Linked DNA regions of Azoarcus sp. CIB. The protein of the gene in region 1 binds, or shares a complex with, the protein of each later gene. Links are inferred from orthologs where the notes say so. Each region holds a gene or a part of one and is shown on either strand. Other genes may lie near its edges.

The links.
Region 2: the proteins of AzCIB_RS16035 (region 1) and uvrB are in contact, whole or in part, in a crystal structure (PDB 7EGT), measured with the Thermus thermophilus proteins. The link is inferred for Azoarcus sp. CIB from one-to-one orthologs. Residues at the interface, in WP_096412145.1 of Thermus thermophilus: His654, Arg656, Phe657, Gln666, Asp668, Glu669, Lys680, Arg681, Leu682, Ser683, Lys685, Tyr686, Ala687; in WP_096411307.1 of Thermus thermophilus: Glu23, Leu25, Arg26, Asp27, Gly28, Glu29, Arg30, Phe31, Arg55, Glu326, Asp327, Phe328, Glu379, Ser382, Gln383, His398, Gly400, Arg401.

The regions. Positions count from the first base shown.
Region 1 is NZ_CP011072.1:3,599,283-3,606,863, reverse strand. Bases 2,326-5,254 are described here. They hold AzCIB_RS16035 (UvrD-helicase domain-containing protein), read left to right. Parts: upstream 2,326-2,644; coding sequence 2,645-4,864; downstream 4,865-5,254. Other genes in these bases: AzCIB_RS16030 (ParA family protein), read right to left, coding at 4,915-5,254. Also shown: leuS (leucine--tRNA ligase), read right to left, coding at 1-1,772; AzCIB_RS16040 (hypothetical protein), read right to left, coding at 1,972-2,298; more of AzCIB_RS16030, read right to left, coding at 5,255-5,694; AzCIB_RS16025 (NADP-dependent malic enzyme), read left to right, coding at 6,079-7,581. UniProt on the Escherichia coli protein: A helicase with DNA-dependent ATPase activity. Unwinds DNA duplexes with 3'-5' polarity. Translocates on single-stranded DNA with 3'-5' polarity. Initiates unwinding more efficiently from a nicked substrate than double-stranded DNA.
Region 2 is NZ_CP011072.1:3,146,749-3,152,795, reverse strand. Bases 687-3,617 are described here. They hold uvrB (excinuclease ABC subunit UvrB), read left to right. Parts: upstream 687-1,088; coding sequence 1,089-3,146; downstream 3,147-3,617. Other genes in these bases: AzCIB_RS13935 (low molecular weight protein-tyrosine-phosphatase), read left to right, coding at 3,158-3,617; AzCIB_RS13945 (amino acid aminotransferase), read right to left, coding at 687-916. Also shown: more of AzCIB_RS13945, read right to left, coding at 1-686; more of AzCIB_RS13935, read left to right, coding at 3,618-3,628; AzCIB_RS13930 (Rne/Rng family ribonuclease), read right to left, coding at 3,706-6,047. UniProt on the Escherichia coli protein: The UvrABC repair system catalyzes the recognition and processing of DNA lesions. A damage recognition complex composed of 2 UvrA and 2 UvrB subunits scans DNA for abnormalities.

The DNA of each region.
Region 1 (7,581 bases):
TTCTTGCCGCCGTCGGCGTCGCGATAGTAGGTCTCGGCGACGACCATGCCTTGAGTGAGCAGGTTCGTGAAGGGCTCGGAGACGTTCACCAAGCCTTCGTCGCGCATCGCGCGGGTGAAGAAGCGCGAGTAGAGCAGGTGCAGGATCGCGTGCTCGATGCCGCCGATGTACTGGTCGACCGGCGCCCAGTAGTTCACGCGTCCGTCGACCATCGCTTTGTCGTTGTCGGGCGAGGCATAGCGCAGGAAGTACCACGAGGACTCGACGAAGGTGTCCATCGTGTCGGTCTCGCGGCGAGCGGGCTTGCCGCACTGCGGGCAGCTGCACTGGTAGAACTCAGGCATTTTCGCGAGCGGTGAGCCGCGGCCGGTAACTTCGACATTTTCAGGCAGCACCACCGGCAGTTGCTCGTCCGGTACTGGCACATTGCCGCAGTCGTCGCAGTTGATCATCGGGATCGGGCAGCCCCAGTAGCGCTGGCGCGAGATGCCCCAGTCGCGCAGGCGATACTGCGTGCGCTTGGCGCCGAGGCCCTTTTCCGCAAGATCGGCGGAAATCGCGTCGACGGCATCCTGGAAGTGCAGGCCATCGTACTTTCCGGAATTCACGAGACGGCCGTGCTCGCTGTAGGCGTCCTGCCACGGCGCGGTGGTGTCGAGATAGGCATCGCGCGTGGAGCCCACGACCATCCGGATCGGCAGGTGGTATTTCATCGCAAACGCGAAGTCGCGCTCGTCGTGCGCCGGAACGGCCATGACCGCGCCTTCGCCGTACCCCATCAGCACGTAGTTCGCGACCCAGACGTCCATGAACTCGCCGGAGATCGGATGGACGACGCGCAGGCCGGTCGGCATGCCCTTCTTCTCCATCGTCGCGAGGTCGGCCTCGGCGACGCCGCCGTGGCGGCATTCGTCGATGAATGCGGCGAGTTCCGGGTTGTTCGCCGCCGCCTGCAGCGCAAGTGGGTGCTCGGCCGCAACGGCGACGTAAGTCGCACCCATGAGCGTGTCGGCGCGGGTGGTGAACACCTTCAGGACGCCGGATTTGCCGATCGTCGACAGGTCGTAGGGGAAATGCACTTCGACGCCTTCGGAACGGCCGATCCAGTTCTTCTGCATCAGCTTGACCTGCTCGGGCCAGCCGGGCAGGGCGTCGAGCGCGTCGAGAAGTTCATCCGCGTAAGCGGTGATCTTCATGTAATACATGGGGATTTCGCGCTTTTCGACGACGGCGCCGCTGCGCCAGCCCTTGCCGTCGATGACCTGCTCGTTGGCGAGCACGGTCTCGTCGACCGGATCCCAGTTCACGGTGCCGAGCTTCTTGTAGATCAGGCCCTTCTTGTACAAGCGCGTGAACAGCCACTGTTCCCAGCGGTAGTAGTCGGGTTTGCAGGTGGCGAGTTCGCGGGACCAGTCGATCGCGAAACCGAGACGCTTGAGCTGCGCCTTCATGTAGTCGATGTTCGCGTAGGTCCACTTTGCCGGCGGCACGTTGTTCTGGATCGCGGCGTTCTCGGCCGGCATGCCGAAGGCGTCCCAGCCCATCGGTTGCAGGACGTTGTAGCCGCGCATGCGGTGGTAGCGCGCGAGCACGTCGCCGATCGTGTAGTTGCGCACGTGGCCCATGTGCAGCTTGCCCGACGGGTAGGGGAACATGCTCAGGCAGTAGTACTTGGGCTTGCCCGCGTCTTCGGTGACGCGGAAGGCCTGGGCGGATTCCCAGTGCTGCTGGGCGGCGGATTCGACCGTGGCGGGGGTGTATTTGTCCTGCATTTGCGGGCGAGAGTCGAGACGTGGAAAACGCGCGAGTATACCGCGAAGCCGTTGAGCCTCGTGCGGCGTCTCTGCTTGCCACGTCCGGGAGGGCTGTGGGCGGACAAAAAAAAGCATCCGGAGGGAGCCGGATGCTTAATCTCCTTTGAAGGAGAGGGAGGAAGACGGTGTCGCGGCGTGGGCCGCGGAGGTTCGGATTTCAGGCGGCCTTGCGCGGGGCGCCGGCCTGGCGCTGCCAGTTGGCTGAGAAGACGGAGACCATGTCTTCCATCGCCGTCAGCGGCAGGCGCCAGATGCGGTTCTGGCAACGCACGATCGGCGTCACGCGCGGGGCGCAGAAGGTGGCGCGCTCGCTTTCGAGCAGGCGCTGGAAGGCGCTCATCGCTTCGCCCCAGTATTCGGAATTGCCCACCCACTCCGTGGCCGCGGTCGCCTCGCGCACGGCCTGGTGCCAGAGCATCGTGGCGCGCTCGATGGTTACGCCGGCCTTGCGGGCATACCAGGGCAGTAGTTTCGGGGTTTTCATGGTCGGGTTCTCCTGATGGCCATCGTCGGCCAGTTCTTGCGTCGCGCGGATCGGCCTCTTGAGCCGGCCGTGTAGGGCGCGGTTAGTGCGATGCAGCATCGAAATTGGTTGCAATTTTCTTCGTTTCGGCGGCGCGATTCCTTGATATTTCTCAACGAATTGCTGCTCTGCACAATTCAAAAGTACGCCGATCGTTATACGTTTTCAACTGTATGTTGCATTGCCACAACGGTTTCCAGGTTCAACTGAATCGGTTTTTGGGCCTCGTCCTGGTCCGGGGGCGACGATCCGGGAAGAAACAAGGTGCCGCTCCCGGTTAGAATCGCGGCCTGAACAGGAAGCCCGCATGTCCGATCTGCTCGCCAATCTCAATCCCGAACAACTCCAAGCCGTCACCCTTCCGCCTCAGCATGCGCTGATCCTTGCCGGTGCAGGTTCGGGCAAGACCCGCGTCCTCACGACCCGCATCGCGTGGCTGGTGCAGACCGGGCAGGCCGATCCGCAAGGCGTTCTCGCGGTGACCTTCACCAACAAGGCGGCGAAGGAGCTGCTGGGCCGCCTGTCGGCGATGCTGCCGCTGTCCTTCGGCCATTCCGCACGCGGAATGTGGATCGGCACCTTTCACGGGCTGTGCAACCGCCTGCTGCGTGCGCACCACCGTGACGCCGGTTTGCCGCAGTTGTTCCAGATCCTCGATTCCGGCGACCAACTCGCCGCGATCAAGCGTCTGCTGAAGGCGCTCAACGTCGATGACGAGAAGTTTCCGCCGCGCGAACTGCAACATTTCATCAATGCCCAGAAAGAAGCCGGTCTGCGTCCGCATGCCGTCGAAGCCTGGGACGATTACACCCGACGCCGGGTGGAGCTTTTCGCGGAGTATGAGGCGCAATGCCAACGCGAGTCTGTTGTGGATTTTGCGGAGTTGCTGCTGCGCACGTACGAGTTGCTGGAGCGCAATGAACCGATCCGTCGTCACTACCAGCGTCGATTCCGTCACATCCTGGTCGACGAGTTCCAGGACACGAACCGCCTGCAGTACCGCTGGCTGAAGCTGCTCGCCGACGACGGGCGTGAAGGCGGCGCCACGTTGTTCTGCGTGGGTGACGACGATCAGTCGATCTACCGCTTCCGCGGCGCGGAAGTCGGCAACATGCGCGACTTCGAGCGCGAGTTCCGCGTCGCCAACGTGATCCGGCTGGAACAGAACTACCGCTCGCACGGCAACATCCTCGACGCGGCGAACGCGATCATCCGCCACAACACTGCCCGGCTGGGCAAGAACCTGTGGACCGAACGCGGTGCGGGCGAACCGATCCGCGTGTTCGAGGCCTATGCGGACATGGACGAGGCGCGCTGGATCGTCGAAGAGATCCAGTCGCTGGTGCGCGACGGCATGAGTCGGTCGGACGTCGCGCTGCTCTATCGTTCGAATGCGCAGTCGCGCGTGCTCGAACACCAGCTGTTTTCGGCGGGCATCGCGTATCGCGTCTATGGCGGTCTGCGCTTCTTCGAGCGTCAGGAGATCAAGCATGCGCTGGCCTACCTGCGCCTGATCGCCAATCCCGACGACGACACGGCGTTCAGCCGCGTCGTGAATTTTCCGACGCGGGGCATCGGTGCGCGTTCCCTCGAAGCGCTGCAGGACGCTGCGCGTACCTGGAACGCGAGCCTGTACTCGACGGTGCCGCACCTTTCGGGCAAGCCGGGGACGGTGCTGGCGCAGTTTGTGCGCCTTGTCGAGGATCTGCGCCGCGACACGTCACGTCTGCCGCTTCCCGAACTCGTGGACCATGTGCTTGACGCCAGCGGCCTGCGTGATTTCTATCGCAGCGAGAAGGAAGGGCAGGAGCGGCTGGAGAACCTCGACGAAGTCATCAACGCGGCGGCGAACTTCCTCGGCGAGTCGGGCGCGGATGCCGAGGCGCTCGCGCAGCCGCATGCGCTGCTGGCCGATTTTCTCGCCCACGCGTCGCTCGAGGCGGGCGAGCATCAGGCCGACGCCGGCAGCGATGCCGTGCAGTTGATGACCGTGCATTCGTCGAAGGGGCTGGAGTTCGACGTGGTCTTCCTCACGGGGCTCGAGGAAGGTTTGTTCCCGCACGAAAACAGTGCGCTCGAGAACGAGGGGCTGGAGGAGGAGCGGCGCCTGATGTATGTCGCGGTAACGCGGGCGCGCGAGCGGCTGTACCTGAGTTTTGCGCAGAGCCGCATGCTGCACGGCCAGACGCGCTACAACCTGCGCTCGCGCTTCCTCGAGGAAATTCCCGAAGGGCTGGTGAAATGGCTTTCGCCGCCCAGCCCGCGCAGCATGGGCGCGCGCAGTGGTGCGGGGATGCGCGTCGAGCCCGCGCGCTCGGGATTCGTGTCCAAGTCGGTGCAGGCGTCGCCGCGAAGCCAGGATCTGGGTGGCCTGCGGGTCGGCCAGCTGGTGACCCATGCGAAGTTCGGCCAGGGGGTGATCGTTGCGGCCGAGGGTAGTGGCGCCGATGCGCGGGTGCAGATCAATTTTGGCTCGGCCGGCATCAAGTGGCTGATGCTGGCCGTGGCGAAGCTCAGTCCCGCCTGATGTGATGGGTAGCGCCCCGCCGCGACGCGGGGCGCCGGGTCGTGCCGGGCTCAGGCCCCGTAGGTGCGCGCGAGCCGGTCGTGGAGCGCGACGTATTCCTGCGCGAGCTTGTGCTTTGGGTCGAGATGGATCATCGGGCGCGACTGCTCGTGCGACTCCTTGATCTTCACCGATGCCGAGAGGTAGGGAGCCAGCACCGGCAAGCCTTCGTCGATCAGCTCTTGTACGACCTTCTGCGGCAGGCCGGCGCGAGCCTGGAACTGGTTAACGACGATGCCTTCCACCGACAGGTCGCGGTTGTGGTCGGCCCGGATCTCCTGCACGTTCTCGAGGAGCGCATACAGCGCGCGCCGCGAGAACTCGTCGCAGTCGAAGGGGATCAGGCAGCTGTCCGCAGCAATCAGCGCGGAGCGGGTGTAGAAGTTCAGCGCGGGTGGGGTGTCGATGTAGACGACGTCGTAGTCATCGGCAAGCTCGGCGAGTGCGTCGCGCAGCTTGTAGATCTTGTAGCGCGACTCGAGCTTGCCCTGGAGGTCTTCGAGGCCCGGATGCGACGGCATCACGTCGAGGTTGGGGAAGGGGCTCGCGACGATGAATTCTTTGATCTTCTTCGGGTTGAGCTTGAAATTCAGTGTCTGATCGAAGAAGTCGGCGAGCGTGGTCTCGAGGTTTTCCCCGGAAATGCCGAGCACGTACTGGGTCGAATTCCCCTGCGGGTCGAGGTCCACCACCAGCGTGCGTTTGCCCTGGTGGGCACTGATCGCCGCCAGGTTGCAGGTAATGGTCGACTTGCCGACACCGCCTTTCTGATTGAACACCACGCGTCGCATCTTGGATTCCCTTATCGAGTCGGGTGAGATTGTGCCAAAAAATGTCGGCCGGGATACGGTTTCCGGGGGCATGGCAGGCCATTTGTCCACGTTGCGGGGGTCATCGGGTTTACCCGTACAGGGCCACTGCCCAAGCCCATGGACCTGCGCTACACTTGCGCCTCGCCGAGCGTGGTGCCGGTGCGGCGTTGATGCCGCTCCCGCGCGAGAGCTCCGCCGTCCGATCTGTGCGATTGCTCCCGGCTCCGGGAGCCCAGGACGGAATATGCCGGACAGCTGCGGATGATCGCAATTGGCGAAACGCCCGGACGGGCGTAGGTTTATCGCCGCGCAGGAAAGACACCTCAGGAACAACACATCTCACCGACCCGGAGAGGGGGAACAATGGATCAGGATTTCATCGCAGCGGCACTCGAATATCACCGTTCGCCGACGCGCGGCAAGATTTCGGTCGTTCCGACCAAGAGCCTCACGAACCAGCGCGATTTGGCGCTGGCTTACTCGCCCGGCGTCGCCGCGGCGTGCGACGCGATCGTCGAGGATCCGGCGAACGCGCGCGAATACACCTCGCGCGGCAACCTCGTTGCGGTCGTCACCAACGGCACAGCGGTGCTCGGTCTGGGCAACATCGGTCCGCTCGCCTCGAAGCCGGTCATGGAAGGTAAGGGCTGCCTGTTCAAGAAATTCGCCGGTATCGATGTGTTCGACATCGAACTGGCCGAGAACGACCCCGATAAGCTCATCGAGATCATCGCCGCACTCGAGCCCACGCTCGGTGGCATCAACCTCGAAGACATCAAGGCGCCCGAGTGCTTCTATATCGAGAAGAAGCTGCGCGAGCGTATGAAGATCCCGGTCTTCCACGATGACCAGCACGGTACTGCGATCATCTCCACAGCCGGCCTCATCAACGGCCTGAAGGTCATCGGCAAGGACATCGCGAAGGTCAAGCTCGTGTGTTCCGGCGCCGGCGCCGCCGCAATCGCCTGCCTGGACCTGATGGTTGCGCTCGGTCTCCAGCGCGAAAACGTCTACGTCTGCGACTCCAAGGGCGTGATCTACGTCGGGCGTGAAGACAACATGGAGGCCAACAAGGCCCGTTACGCACAGAAGACCGACTCGCGCACCTTGGCCGATGTGATGGTTGGCGCGGACGTGTTCCTCGGCCTGTCCACCGCGGGCGTGCTGAAGCCCGAGATGGTCGCTTCGATGGCCGACACGCCGCTGATCTTCGCGCTGGCCAACCCGAACCCCGAAATCCTGCCGGAAGATGCGAAGAAGGCGCGCCCCGACTGCATCATTGCGACCGGGCGTTCTGACTACGCCAACCAGGTGAACAATGTCCTGTGCTTCCCGTTCATCTTCCGTGGCGCACTCGACGTCGGCGCGACGACGATCAACGAGGAGATGAAGCTCGCGTGCGTGCGCGCGATCGCCGAGCTGGCTCAGGCGGAGCAGAGCGACATCGTGGCATCGGCCTATGGCGGCGCCGACCTGCGTTTCGGCCCCGAGTACATCATCCCGAAGCCCTTCGATCCGCGCCTGATCGTCAAGATCGCACCGGCCGTCGCGAAGGCCGCGATGGACTCGGGCGTCGCGACCAAGCCGATCGACGATCTGGCCGCTTACGCGGCGAGCCTGTCCGACTTCGTGTATCAGTCCGGCATCGTCATGAAGCCGGTGTTCGCCGCAGCGAAGCGCGTGCCGGCCGAGTTCAAGCGCGTGCTGTACTCTGAAGGTGAGGACGAGCGTGTCCTGCACGCTGCGCGCGTCGTCATCGAGGAAAACCTCGCCCGTCCGATCCTCATCGGCCGCCCGAGCGTCATCGAGATGCGCATCCAGAAGATCGGCCTGAACCTCGTTCCGGGCCGCGACTTCGACATCATC
Region 2 (6,047 bases), 450 kb from region 1 along the record:
CGGCCGAATTCAGCACTGCCGCGACGATGGCGCCGCCATGGATCGGCGGATTGGAGTAGTTGGTGCGAATCACGCGCTTGACCTGCGACAGCACGCGGGCCGACTCGTCCTTGTTCGCGGTGACGATCGACAGGGCGCCCACGCGCTCGCCGTAAAGCGAGAACGACTTCGAGAACGAGCTCGAAACGAAGAATTGCAGACCACTGGCGGAGAACAGGCGCACGGCGACCGCGTCCGGCTCGATGCCGTCGGCGAATCCTTGGTAGGCCATGTCGAGGAAGGGCACAAGGCCGCGTTCGCGGCATGCACCGACGACCTCGCCCCACTGGGCTTCGGTCAGATCGGCCCCCGTCGGGTTATGGCAGCAGGCGTGCAGCACGACGACAGAGCCCGGGGCGAGCTGTTCGAGCTTGACCTTCATGCCGGCGAAGTTCACGCCGCGGGTGCTTGGCTCGTAGTACGGATAGTTCTCGACCGGGAAGCCGGCGGACTCGAACAGCGCGCGGTGGTTTTCCCAGCTGGGATCCGAGATGTAGACGGTTGCGCCGGGGACCAGGCGCTTGAGGTAGTCGGCGCCGACCTTCAGCGCGCCCGTGCCGCCCAATGCCTGGACGGTGACGACCTGGCCGTTGGCGATGAGGGCCGAATCCTTGCCGAAGAGCAGGTTCTGCACGGCGGTGTTGTATGCCGCGGGGCCTTCGATCGGCTGGTAGCCGCGCGGCGGCATCGCTTCGAGACGCGACTTCTCGGCCGTCTTCACAGCTGCGAGCAGCGGAATCTTGCCGTTGTCGTCATAGTAGACGCCGACGCCGAGGTTCACCTTCTCAGTGCGCCCGTCGGCGATGAAGGCCTCGTTCAGTCCGAGGATCGGGTCACGGGGTGCCATCTCGACGGCGGCGAAGATCGAAGCGGGCATTAAACAACTCCAGGTTGGGCGGGGGGCGTCGGGGGACTGAACCTGTCGCGTTGGTGACGGTCCATCCTGCCGTGCCTTGAGCCGAGTTTTGCGAAATAATGCGCATTTGCCCGACTCTGTTTCGTCTATCGCAACAAACGGGCAAGCGCTTGAAACAGCCGGAAATTCTAGCATGACGAGTTCGACGGACAGTGTTCCGGTGGTGACTTTCGAAGGGAGTCCGTTCAGACTCCATCAGCCTTTTGCGCCCGCGGGCGACCAGCCGGCAGCGATCGATCTGCTGACCGAGGGGGTGTCCGACGGCCTGATGTTCCAGACCCTGCTCGGCGTGACCGGCTCGGGCAAGACCTACACGATGGCGAACGTCATTGCGCGCTGCGGCCGACCCGCCCTGGTGCTGGCGCCGAACAAGACGCTAGCCGCGCAGTTGTACGCCGAATTCCGGGAGTTCTTTCCCGAGAACGCCGTCGAATATTTTGTCTCGTACTACGACTACTACCAGCCGGAAGCCTATGTTCCGTCGCGCGATCTCTTCATCGAGAAGGATTCAAGCATCAACGAGCACATCGAGCAGATGCGCCTGTCGGCAACGAAGAGCCTGATGGAGCGGCGCGACGTGGTGATCGTCGCGACGGTGTCGTGCATCTACGGTATCGGCGACCCGGTCGATTACCATGCGATGATCCTGCATCTGCGTGAGGGCGAGCGCATTGCCCATCGCGACCTCGTGCAGCGACTCGTGGCGATGCAGTACACCCGCTCCGACATCGACTTCCGGCGCGGGACCTTCCGTGTGCGCGGCGACGTGATCGACGTGTTTCCGGCGGAGAATGCCGAGTATGCGGTGCGGATCGAGATGTTCGACGACGAGATCGAGCATCTGACGTTGTTCGACCCCCTTACCGGGCACCTGAAGCAGAAGCTCGTCCGCTTTACCGTTTACCCGTCCAGCCACTACGTTACTCCGCGCGCGACGGTGCTGCAGGCGATCGAGGCGATCAAGGATGAGCTGCGCGATCGAGTCAGTGATTTTCAGCGCGCGGGTAAGCTGGTGGAAGCTCAGCGCATCGAGCAGCGCACGCGCTTCGATCTGGAGATGCTCAACGAGATGGGGTTCTGCAAGGGCATCGAGAACTACTCGCGCCATTTGTCGGGGCGCGGCCCAGGCGAGCCGCCGCCGACGCTGATCGACTATCTGCCGCCGGACGCGTTGCTGTTCGTCGATGAGTCGCACGTGGCGATTCCGCAGGTGGGCGGCATGTACAAGGGTGACCGTTCGCGTAAGGAGAACCTCGTCGAATACGGATTCCGTATGCCGTCGGCACTCGACAACCGGCCGCTGAAGTTCGAGGAATTCGAGCGCCTGATGCCGCAGACGATCTTCGTGTCCGCGACGCCTGCGAATTACGAGGCGACGCACCAGGCGCAAGTCGTCGAGCAGGTCGTCCGCCCCACGGGGCTGATCGACCCCGCGGTGGAGGTCAGGTCCGCAAGCACTCAGGTCGACGACCTGCTGTCCCAGGCCAAGCGCCGTATTGCCGTGGGTGAGCGCGTGCTGGTAACGACGCTGACGAAGCGGATGGCGGAGGACCTCACCGATTATCTTGCCGAAAACGGCATTCGCGTGCGTTACCTGCATTCCGACATCGACACGGTCGAGCGTGTCGAGATTATCCGCGATCTGCGTCTCGGGGAGTTCGATGTGCTGGTGGGCATCAACCTGCTGCGCGAAGGTCTGGATATTCCCGAGGTGTCTCTTGTGGCGATTCTGGACGCGGACAAGGAAGGTTTCCTGCGTTCCGAGCGCTCGCTGATCCAGACGATCGGGCGGGCCGCACGGCATATCCACGGCCGCGCGATCCTATACGCGGACGTGGTGACGCGCTCGATGCGCGCCGCGATGGACGAGACCGAGCGACGTCGGGCAAAGCAGCTCGCGTTCAACGCCGAACACGGTATCGTCCCGAAGTCGGTGACCAAGCGCATCAAGGACATCATCGACGGCGTCTACTCGAGCAGCGACGAGCGCAATGCGAATGTAGCGCAGGAGGCGCGGGCCGAATATTTCGCGATGGACGAGAAGTCCGTCGCGAAGGCGATCCGGAAACTCGAGAAGGAAATGCAGGAACATGCCCGCAACCTCGAATTCGAAAAGGCTGCAGCAGCCCGGGACGAATTGTTCAGGCTGCGCCAGCGCGCGTTCGGCGCGGACCAGCATGGGGAGGCCTGAGAGGTGACGTCGTGACGAAAATCCTGTTCGTATGTACCGGCAACATCTGCAGATCCCCTACTGCCGAAGGTGTGGCGCGGCATGCCATCCGCGCGGCGGGGCTCGACGGGGTGATCGAGGTCGAATCGGCCGGGACGCACGGCTATCACGTCGGTGAGGCGCCCGATCCGCGCACGCGCAAGGCGGCCAAGAAGCGCGGCTACGATCTTTCGATGTTGCGGGCGCGAAAACTCGAACCGGCGGACTTCGAGGCCTTCGACCTGTTGCTCGCGATGGACACCGGGCACCTTGAGATCATGAAGCGAAACTGTCCCGACGAGCATCGCGGCAAGGTCAGGCTCTTCATGAGCTACGCACGCCGCTTCAAGGCTGACGAAGTGCCCGATCCCTATTACGGCGGCGAGCGCGGGTTCGATCTGGTACTCGACTACTGTGAAGATGCGATCGGGGGGCTCGTCGACGTGCTGAGGTCGTCGCGCTGAACGATCCTCGTGTGACCGCCTGAAATGAAAAAGGGGCGCCCGGTGGGCGCCCCTTCCTTTCCGCTTGTCGCTGCTGATCAGTGCGGTTTTTGGGTTTCAACCTGCTGCAGCGGCTCGTCGGTGATCACGAGCGAAGGCCGCGGACGCCGGCCAAGCGGACGGGCAGGTGCCTCATCGGCATGGGACTCGGTGAAGGCCTGGACCTTTTCGCTGCTCGTTTCGATCATCACGAGGCCACTCTCCGCCAGCGAGCTGCCGAGATCGATCGGTGCGGACGGCGCGTGCGCGATTTCCTGCGCCTCGGCCGTGGCGGCCTGCTCGACGACTAGGGGGGCTGCCTCGGCTTCCACTGGAGTCGGTTGCACGGCTTCGGCAAGCGCCGCCGCGGGCGCCACAGCGGCTTCCTCTGCCGGTGCGACGACTTCGGCTGGCGCCTCTTCGGTTTGTGCCGTCGGCGCCGCTTCGATTGTCGCTATTTCCTCGACGGTCGGTGCGGCATCGGCTACCGCCTCGGCGGGTGCTGCCGCTGCGATTGCACGAACAGGCATGGGCGCTTCTTCGACCTCGGCAGGCACCGCTTCCGCTGTGCTGGCGACGACAGGCAGCGGCGCCTCGGTTTCGGCGACAGTGATCACCTCGCGGGAAGGTTCGGCGGTTGCGGCTGTTGTCGCCTCGACCGCTCGCGGGGCCGGCTCCGCCTGTGCGGTTTCGCCTGCCATTGCCTCTTCGAGGGTCTCACTGCCGACTCCCGCTGCGGCCGCAATTCCCTGGTCTTCGCCTGGGCGACGGTCCCGGCGACCGCGGCTGCGGCGGCGGCGCTTCTCCGGCGTGCCTTCCTCGCCCGTCGGTGCGGCCGTTTCGGTCACGCCGGTTACTGCGACGGCCTCTACGACTTGTTGTTCGGCTGCGTTTTCGACGGCCTCGACAGGCTTGGGCTGGCGCGGTCCGCGCTGCCGGCGGCCTTCGCTGCGCTCCGCAGCTTCGGGACGCTCTGCGCGTTCGGCGCGTTCCTGGCGTTCCGCCCGTTCGGGACGCTCGGCCCGTTCGGTACGCTCCTGGCGCTCTTGCCGTTGTTCGCCTCTGCCGTTGCTGCGGGTGGGCTGCGAAGGTTCCTCACGTTCGGCGCGCTGGCCTTCACGGCGGTTGCGGTTGTTGCCGCCGCGGCGATTCTCCCCGCGTTCGCCGCGGGGACGCGCCTCGCGCTTCGACTGTGCTTCTTCCGCGGGTTGCGGAGCCGGGGTCGTCTTCTCGCCGCGCAGCCACGCAAAGAGGCGCGCAAACAGGCCAGGCTCGGCAGCCGGAGCGGCAGCAGGCTCGGGCTTAGGCTCCACCACCGGCGCGGGCTGCGCAGGGGCGATGCCCTTCACTACGGCTTCGGCGCGGGCCGGCTTCTTGTCGTCCTTCGTCGGCAGGCGCAGGTCGACTTCTGCGGGCTTGCCGACCATCTGGTAGCTGGCGAGTGCCAGTTCTTCCAGATTCAGCTGGTCGTGGCGCAGGCGGATGATCTCGTGGTGCGGCGTCTCGAGGTGGCGGTTGGGAATGATGATCAGCTGGATCTTGTGCCGGTACTCGATGTGTGCAATGTCCGAACGCTTCTCGTTGAGGAGGAAGGTTGCGACATCCACCGGCACCTGCAGATGCACTGCGCCGGTGTTTTCCTTCATCGCTTCCTCTTCGAGGATGCGCAGGATGTGCAGCGCGGACGATTCCGTGCTGCGGATGTGGCCGGTGCCGTTGCAGCGCGGGCAGGGGATGTAGCTCGTTTCCGCCAGCGCGGGGCGCAGGCGTTGGCGCGAAAGCTCAAGCAGGCCGAAGCGGCTGATCTTGCCGGTCTGGACGCGCGCGCGGTCGTGGCGCAGCGCGTCACGCAGGCGGTTCTCGACCTCGCGCTGATTCTTCTGCGACTCCATGTCGATGAAGTCGATGACGATCAGGCCGCCGAGGTCTCGCAGACGGAGCTGGCGTGCAATTTCTTCGGCCGCCTCGAGGTTGGTGCGGAAGGCCGTTTCCTCGATATCCGCGCCCTTGGTCGAGCGGCCGGAGTTTACGTCGATGGAGACGAGGGCTTCGGTATGGTCGATCACGACCGCGCCGCCGCTGGGCAGGCTCACCTGGCGCGAGTAGGCGGACTCGATCTGATGCTCGATCTGAAAGCGCGAGAACAGCGGCACATCGTCGTTGTACCGCTTCACGCGATTGACGTTGGCCGGCATCACATGGGCCATGAACTGGAGGGCCTGCTCGTACACGTCATCGGTGTCGATCAGGATCTCGCCGATGTCCGGCTGGAAGTAGTCGCGGATTGCGCGAATCACGAGGCTGCCTTCCTGGTAGATCAGGAACGCGCCAGACTGCGACTGCGCGGCACCGTCGATCGCGCGCCACAACTGCAGCAGGTAGTTGAGGTCCCACTGCAGTT